Regions from separate parts of the Weizmannia sp. FSL K6-3076 genome, predicted to be linked through region 2. Evidence: riboswitches for the same ligand, from Rfam matches in the RefSeq annotation. Region 2 holds a riboswitch; the other holds the start of a gene.
What was found. Region 2 has a riboswitch for thiamine pyrophosphate ahead of NSS95_RS07260 (3-oxoacyl-ACP reductase). Riboswitches for the same ligand answer to the same signal wherever they lie in the genome.

Region 1: another riboswitch for thiamine pyrophosphate. It lies ahead of tenA (thiaminase II); the one in region 2 lies ahead of NSS95_RS07260 (3-oxoacyl-ACP reductase).

Annotation. Positions count from the first base shown of each region.
Region 1 is NZ_JBBOWU010000001.1:752,922-757,138, reverse strand. It holds gene allB (allantoinase AllB) at 1-969, shown strand, start outside; gene thiW (energy coupling factor transporter S component ThiW) at 1,164-1,682, opposite strand; gene tenA (thiaminase II) at 1,722-2,528, opposite strand; TPP riboswitch at 2,535-2,624, opposite strand; partial or broken gene NSS95_RS03320 (TIGR01777 family oxidoreductase) at 3,173-4,079, shown strand.
Region 2 is NZ_JBBOWU010000001.1:1,565,334-1,569,550, forward strand. It holds gene cytX (putative hydroxymethylpyrimidine transporter CytX) at 229-1,566, shown strand; gene thiD (bifunctional hydroxymethylpyrimidine kinase/phosphomethylpyrimidine kinase) at 1,667-2,485, shown strand; TPP riboswitch at 2,572-2,683, shown strand; gene NSS95_RS07260 (3-oxoacyl-ACP reductase) at 2,751-3,512, shown strand; gene thiM (hydroxyethylthiazole kinase) at 3,651-4,217, shown strand, end outside.

The sequences.
Region 1 (4,217 bases), 810 kb from region 2:
GTCGCTTATAAGTGTTTTATGGCCAGCTGCGGAACCGATTTGCCGGGAGACTTTAAAAATGTAGATGATTACACGCTTTATGAGGGAATGAAAAAATTAGCCAAGCTGGGACATATTTTATTGATTCATGCAGAGAATGCCGCCATTACCGATGGGTTAGCAGAGGAGATGATCAAACAAGGGAAAACAAGTCCGGCTGATTATGTTGCAACACGGCCTGTATTTACAGAAGTGGATGCCATCAAGCGGGCGCTGTATTTTGCGAAACAAACCGGGTGCAAACTGCATTTTGTCCATGTCAGCAGTGCGGAAGGGGTGGAAGAAATTACGAAAGTGCGGAACGAAGGACAGGATGTCACGCTTGAGTCATGCCCCCATTACTTTACCATCACAACAGCCCAATTTGCGGAAATCGGCCCACTTGCCAAATGTTCCCCGCCTTTGCGCAGCGAAGCGGAGCAGGAAAAACTTTGGGAAGGATTGAAACAAGGAAAAATTGATATGCTGACATCCGACCATTCCCCTTGCCCGCCTGTAATGAAGGACAGCGAAACCGGTAATATTTTTGAGGTATGGGGCGGCATAACCGGGTGCCAGAATAATGTCGATTTGATGTTCGATGAGGCTGTCAAAAAGCGCAATATTCCCATTACGCAATTTACGCGCATGATTGCAACCAACCCTGCCGAACGTTTTGGCTTAAAATCGAAAGGGGAAATTGCGCTCGCAAAAGATGCGGATCTCCTCTTTCTCGATCCCGACCGGCCATACACGGTAAGTGCGGAAGACCTCTATTACCGCCATAAGCACAGCCCGTATATCGGCAGAAAAATTGATTGCCGGGTTACGAAAACTTTTTTAAGAGGTCAGCTCATATTCGATCTGGATGGCGGTGGTATCACAGGCGAGCCGGTTGGCAAATGGATCCGGCCAGCGAAGGTCTCAGACTATGCCGGAGTGCCGTCATAATCTAACAGCATCAGGCTCTGCTTTCAAGAGCCTGTTGTTGCTGGCACAGATTTCGGGACAGGAATAAAAATAACGCAAGACAGCTTGCTGTTTTCAAGAGCCTGGTTTTGCTGGCATGGATTTTGACCGGTTATCAATGGCTGGCAACCTGTATGCACCATGGCAAATGCCTTCAATCCTCCGTGGTGCTTCACTCAAAGCTTACGGTTGCTTACGGTATGATTGATCATTCTGTCCCACCCTTTATTTTTTTGTAAAACTTTTATCAAAACATAGCCAAAAATGGCCCCTGCAAAAGAGCTTAAAAAGAAGGCAGGGATAAATCCGAAAAGCGTTGACGCTTGGCCGAGTAAGAAAACAGCAATGGGATAACATGCCAAGGCACCGAGAATGCCTGTCCCCATGACCTCCCCAACAAAGGCAAAAATGAGCTTATTCGTCTTCGCGTACAGATAAGCTGCCAAAAACGCGCCGATCATGCTTCCCGGAAAGGCAAAAATACTCCCCGTCCCAAGCAAGTTACGTAAAAGCGAGGATATAAAAGCTTGCGCAACCGCATAACCGGGGCCGAGCAAAACAGCCGAGAGTATGTTGGCAAAATGCTGTACCGGAAAAATTTTTGCAAAACCAACCGGGATATAAATCAAGCTGCTGGATACAGTTGTGATAGCTGCAATAACTGCAGTTGCTGTTATTTTTTGTGTTTTTCTCATTAGAACCAACCTTCCCTCCTTTTTAGTTGTGAATGAAAATCAGACCGGCCAGTCTTGTTTTTTATCGTTCATATCCCAAAATAAGTATTCATACTTTGAGGCTATTTGAAAATGGCGTTCTAAGACTGCCAATTCCGTTTCTGATTTTCCGCTTGCCAGTTGGTCCATTAAGTCAATTAACCACTGCGTTCCGGAGCCGAACGTTTCTGAAGAATAGGTTTCGATCCATTTCTTGTAAGGATTGGCCTCCAATGTGTCTCGATGATTTACTTTTAGCAGTTTCCCAATTTCCCAATAATCCCAGGCACACGGCAACAAGCAGGCAACAAGTTCAGCCAAGCTTCCATTGGCGGCCACTTGCAGCATATAACTCGTGTAAGCAAGGTTGATCGGTGTTGGTTGAGTTGCTTCTAAATCCGTGCGTGTAATGCCAAACTCGGCAGCGTATTGGCGGTGCAGTTCCATCTCAAAATGCAACGATTCATGGAGCACCGCAGCAAATCTCGTCATCATGTCAAGGTTACCCGCTTTCACAACACCCATGGCAAACAGTTTTGCGTACTCAACTAAATATACGTAATCCTGCTTTAAATAATAGATAAATTTATCTCTTTCTAAAGTTCCGTTCCCCAGTCCCAGAACAAAAGGATGGTTATGGTTTTTCTCCCAAATCGGCTGGACATTTTGATATAGCCTTTCTGTAAAAGATCGTTTCAACAATGATTCCTCCTTGTTTACCGGGAAACCGATTGCGGTTTGCAGGCTGGTTTCTCCCTTTGCCCTAAGCAGCTTCAAAATAAAAAACCCGCCCTCCATCGGAAAGCGGGTGTATAAATTACAAATCATCAGGTGTAATTTTATCACCTACTTCCCTACGCTAGTACGAACTAGATCAGGTTCAAAGGGTACTTCTCAGCCAACCCGGCGCCCCTAGTAGACTATTATGAATATTCATTTCATTACTCTTACCATATCATAGTCCCAAATTTTGTGCAACAGCAAATTTATTGCCCGTCTTTTAAGTTTTTGTTAAATATGGAAAAAAGCACAGGATGTTACCTCAAATGCTGGCCAAACAGGAAAAATATACTTGTATTTTTCTGCTTCTCAATAACTCTACTTGTTCTTTAAATGTTGTAGGGGGCTTAATAATTTGGTTATGATCAGACCACAATTTCATCTTTCCCAAAATAAAATGCCCCCACCTGGTCCGCTTTCATGGAAGAGACGTGGGGGGTTCTGTTATTTTAATTTTAATGGCTCCTGATATGATGATCCATAACTCAGTTTATTTTATCAGCTCCATCTTGATTAAAATATTGTCTTCTATTACCTTTTTAATATCAGGACTGCTCCGGGAACATCACAGAAGGCTTTTTCCCATAAACAAGGACGAATGAGTTGGAAACCTTGATTTTTCATCATTCGTGCCCATTTATTCCTGACTTAAGTTGCAAACCGTGGTGAAATTTGCAGAACGGAGGGCAAAAATGAGGATTGTGATCGCTGGCGGGACCGGATTTATCGGGCGGAAATTAACGGATATGCTTCTTTGCGAAGGGCATGAAGTGGTCATTTTAACAAGGAAAGACAAGCAGCCGGCCAATCGCGTGCAGTATGTAAAGTGGCTGGCGGAAGATGCTTCTCCCGAAAATGAAATAGGAAATGCGGATGTATTCATCAACCTGGCCGGCGTGTCCATAAACGATGGAAGATGGAGTGCCAAACATCAAAAACAAATTTATGAAAGCCGGATGTGCGCAACAGATGAAGTGTTGCGCATCCTGTCTGCCATGCCGCGCAAACCGGCAGTACTGGTCAATGCAAGTGCAATCGGCATCTATCCGCCATCACGCAATGCTGTGTATACTGAAAAATCATTGCAAAGGGCAAATGATTTTCTTGGCAGGACGGCATCGGATTGGGAAACCGAGGCGAAGCAAGCAGAAAGACATGCCATCCGTACTGTCTTATTGAGATTCGGCGTTGTGCTTGGAAAGGAAAACGGAGCACTGCCCCTTATGGTATTGCCATATAAATGGTTTGCGGGCGGCACAGTCGGTTCCGGCAATCAATGGGTCTCATGGGTGCATATAACAGACGTAGTAAGATCGATCTTATTTGCTATTAAAAATGAGAACATCCGCGGCCCGGTCAACGTCACTGCACCCTTCGCCTGTAAGGATGAAGGCATTTGGCAAAACCATTGGCGCTGTTTTACACCGGCCACATTGGCTTCCCGTACCTTCTTTTGCCTTGAAACTGGCACTCGGGCAAAAAAGCAGCCTTGTGCTTGAAGGCCAGCACGTACGCCCGAAAGTCCTCATGCAGGCAGGATTTGAATTCATGTTCCCGACGCTCCGGCAAGCTTTGGAAGATTTGCTTACAAATCCATAATGGCAAAAAAACTAGGCCACGAACGCCACGGCAGAAGGGCCCCTCTTCACACGCGCATAAAAATAAAGGTCTCCCAACAGCCATCTGCCGCTGTTGGGAGACCTGGTTTCATTCTGATGGCAGGTCCCTGATCTTTGT
Region 2 (4,217 bases):
GAATTTAACGGATAGAAGAAAGCAAAAACAACTTATTATTACAAATCCTTCTATTGTTGGTAACCATTGATGCAAAATTTCGGATAAAAAACCAAAATTCAGCAAGACCTAAACAAGACCGTCCAGAAAAGATATACCGTCATTCTTTTGGTCGTAAAAATGTAATTACCAAACCAATTGTTTTAACAATATATTTCGTTATCAAAAAATGTGAAAGGTCGTTTTCAAATGGAATCGAATGAGAAATTAAAAGTCCCATACTCATTAGAAGTAGTGCCAAAAAAGGAACAGCAAATTGCTTCGTTGCAGATTGCACTGTTATGGATCGGAGCAGGATTAGGACTGGCTGCTATTTTTTCAGGAAATACACTGGCAGGTCTTGGTTTGACGAATGGATTACTGACGATTATCGTTGGCATGCTTGTCGGGTCAGTTCCTATGTATTTCATGTCCCGCATTGGAACAAGAGAGGGAGTATCAGGTATGATTGCTACCCGTGCTTCATTTGGGATTAGAGGTTCTTTTTTTCCGAGCTTGTGCAATGCGCTGCAGTTAATTGGCTGGACAGCTGTGATGATTCTGATGGCAGCTGAAGCCTGTGTATCTTTAAAATTTGCAGGAATTCTTGGGAACCGAGATTTTTGGATTATCTTGATTGGTTTGATCACAACGGTTAACGCGCTTTTGAAACACAATCATTTAAAATGGTTTCAGATATTTACAGTTGGTGCAACATTGATTTTATCCATCATCATGACCTATGCTGTTTTGTCAACAGTAAATGTTGCAGACTTAATGGACAAGAAACCTAAAGGTCATCTTACTTTCTCTCTCGGATTAGATTATGTGATCGGCATGTGCCTTTCCTGGGTTCCTTTGGTTGCAGACTATTCCCGGTATGCAAGGAATATTAACGGGGCCGCACACGCTACATATTGGGGTTATGCGCTATCCAGCATCTGGATGTACTTTGTTGGCTTGCTTTGTACCATTGCTACTGGCCTTTGGAATGCAAGCCCAATTCCAATCATGGGTGCACTGGGCTTGGGTATCCCAGGTCTGCTTATTATTTTTTTTTCCACTGTAACGACAGCTTTTCTAGATGTTTTTTCAGCAGGTGTTTCTGCAAGCAATTTATTTCCAAAGTTTTCGGAGAGGCGTCTTGTATTCATTGCAGGAGTGTCAGGCACACTGATTTCGCTGGTGTTTCCAATTGATAAATATCAAAGCTTTTTATTAATCCTTGGTGCTGTCTTTATTCCCATTGAAAGCATCGTATTGGTTGATTATTTTTTAATCCGTAAACACCTGAAGCTAGCAGACTTGACTAAACCAGAAGGATCGTACTGGTACCGGGGCGGTGTTAATCTGGTAGCTTTCGTCGCTTTTGTGGTTGGTTTTGCTCTCTATGAAGTCAGCTATTTTCAAGCTTGGCCAATTGGTTCGTCATTTATTAGTCTGATTATTACGGCAGTCCTTTATTATTTCCTTATGAGACTTCTTCATAGGGATCAATTTTCAAAGGTTAGAAGCAGTGGCATATACAAGAATCATGCAGCAGGCTGATAAGTTATTTTCAAAAACATTATAACAAATGGATGGGATCCAATCTGTCAAATGCAGAAAAAAATAATACTATGATCATTTTAGAAGAGGTGTATATTAGATGAGACCACAGGTATTAACAATTGCAGGAACTGACAGCGGTGGCGGTGCAGGTATTCAGGCCGACCTGAAAACTTTTGAAGAGAGGGGTGTCTACGGCATGTCTGTAATCGTTGCCGTGACAGCGCAAAATACAAAAGGAGTTCAGGGAATTTTTCCAATGCCGGTTGACAGCATTGTCCGTCAAATGGAATCCATTGCGGACGACTTTTCAATTGCAGCTTTAAAAACGGGTATGCTGTTTGATGCAGAACGCATAGAAGCTGTTGTTGACGGAATTAAACGATTTAAATGGAGGCCGCTGGTTGTGGATCCGGTCATGATTGCAAAAGGTGGGACACATCTCGTTGCTCCTGAAGCAATTGCGACGATTAAAAAGAAATTGGTTCCGGTTGCTGATGTCATTACACCGAATACACCGGAGGCGGAAGTTCTGTCAGAAATGACGATACGTACTGATCAGGACCGGGAGCACGCAGCACGACTGATTCTCAAAAGAGGGGCAGGTGCTGTGCTGTTAAAGGGCGGACATGATCTGGTTACATCAGAAACTGTTCGTGATTGTCTGGTGACGAGGGAGCAGACAATATGGCTCGAATCCAAACGCATTGATACCGTTCACACTCATGGAACTGGTTGTACATTGTCTTCATTGATTACAGCTGAGTTGGCGAAGGGCCATCCCTTAGAAGACAGCGTAAAAACAGCTAAAAAATTATTGACAAGAGCAATCTCTGAGAGCCCGGGAATTGGGCATGGACATGGACCAATTGCCCATTGGGTATTAAGAGATGAAGATGGAGAAAGATTACAAAGCTAAATTCACATAATATAACCCCTGCCGGTGATTTTCATTAAGCTTTACAAAGCATAATAGAAAAGCTATAATTGAAAAAAGTAAATCTTTCAAACTACTAGGGGTGCCCGGATTTGGCGGGCTGAGAGAAAAACCGGCGTTTTTCAACCCTTTGGACCTGATCCGGATCATACCGGCGTAGGAAAGTAGGAATTTGTAAAAAAATTTCTTGCTGATGAAGTCAGGTCTTTTCGGGCCTGGCTTTTTTGCATGGGAAGGGGTGGGACAAATGAAACTGGATGAGCAGGTGGTTGTCGTCACAGGCGGAAGCAGGGGGTTAGGCAAAGCAGTTGTAAAAGCTTTTGCAAGAGAAGGGGCGGGCGTTGTCATCAACTATTTTGAGAGTGAGGGGAAGGCAAAGGATCTTCAGAATATTTTAGGAGAAAAAGCGGTTGCCCTGAAGGCGGATGTAAGGGATCCGGCGCAGGTAAGAAAGATGTTCCGGCAGGCCGAAGCTTATTTTTCCAGGCCTGTCACGACAATTGTAAATAATGCCCTCGTGCATTTCCGCTTTGATCCGGAATCCCGGCACGATGCTTCCCGAATTTCGTGGGAGGAATACAGCTTGCAGATGGAAGGTGCGGTTCGCGGCGCATTAAATACCATACAGGCCGGCCTTGCGGAAATGAAACGGCTGCATTTCGGCAGGGTGATCAATATTGGCACAAACCTGTTTCAAAATCCGGTTGTCGCCTACCATGATTACAATACGAGCAAGGCAGCGCTCCTCGGCTTCACCCGGAGCATGGCGAAAGATCTGGGGCAATATGGCATTACCGTTAATATGGTATCCGGCGGCCTTCTGAAAACGACGGATGCAAGTGCAGCCACATCTGAAGCGGTTTTTCAATTGATTCAGGAAACTACTCCGCTGCAAAAGGTGACAGAACCGGAAGACGTTGCGGATGCCGTGTTGTTTTTTGCATCGCCATGGGCGAGGGCGGTAACCGGACAAAATCTCGTCGTTGACGGCGGACTTGTAATGGATTAGGCGGATGGACCTTACCCTGCAAGAAAATCCCCATTTAGAGGTATGACAACGATTAGGTGTAAATCAAATGCCTGTGAAATTTGGAGAATACGCGAGTAAATGAGAGACAATTGTACTTTATTGAAGGAGGGAATGGAAATGGAAAAAGAAAAACCAATTGAACTGCTTGAAAAAATCAGGGAAGCCAATCCGCTTATCCATAATATCACGAATATTGTGGTGGCTAATTTTACAGCAAACGGGCTGTTGGCACTTGGCGCATCTCCGGTAATGGCCGATGCGGTGGAAGAAGTTGCCGATATGGCGAAAGCGGCAAATGCGGTCGTGTTAAATATCGGCACTTTGAACGAAAAAGCCGTCGAAGCAATGATTTTGGCGGGAAAGTCTGCAAATGAAAATGGCGTTCCGGTCGTCCTTGATCCGGTAGCTGCCGGTTCAACCCGTTACCGGACAGAAACGGCAAAAAAATTGCTGAAAGAAATCCGCTTCACATCCATCAGGGGAAATGCCGGAGAAATCGCCAATCTGATCGGAATAGATGCCAAAGTAAAAGGCGTCGATGCAGGAGATACCGGCCTGGATACGGGCGAACTCGCTTTAAAAGCGGCAAAAACGCTTCATACTACGATCGTGGTAAGTGGCAAGACGGATGCGGTGTCAAACGGTACAAACCTTTATCTCGTACATAACGGCCACCCGCTTTTA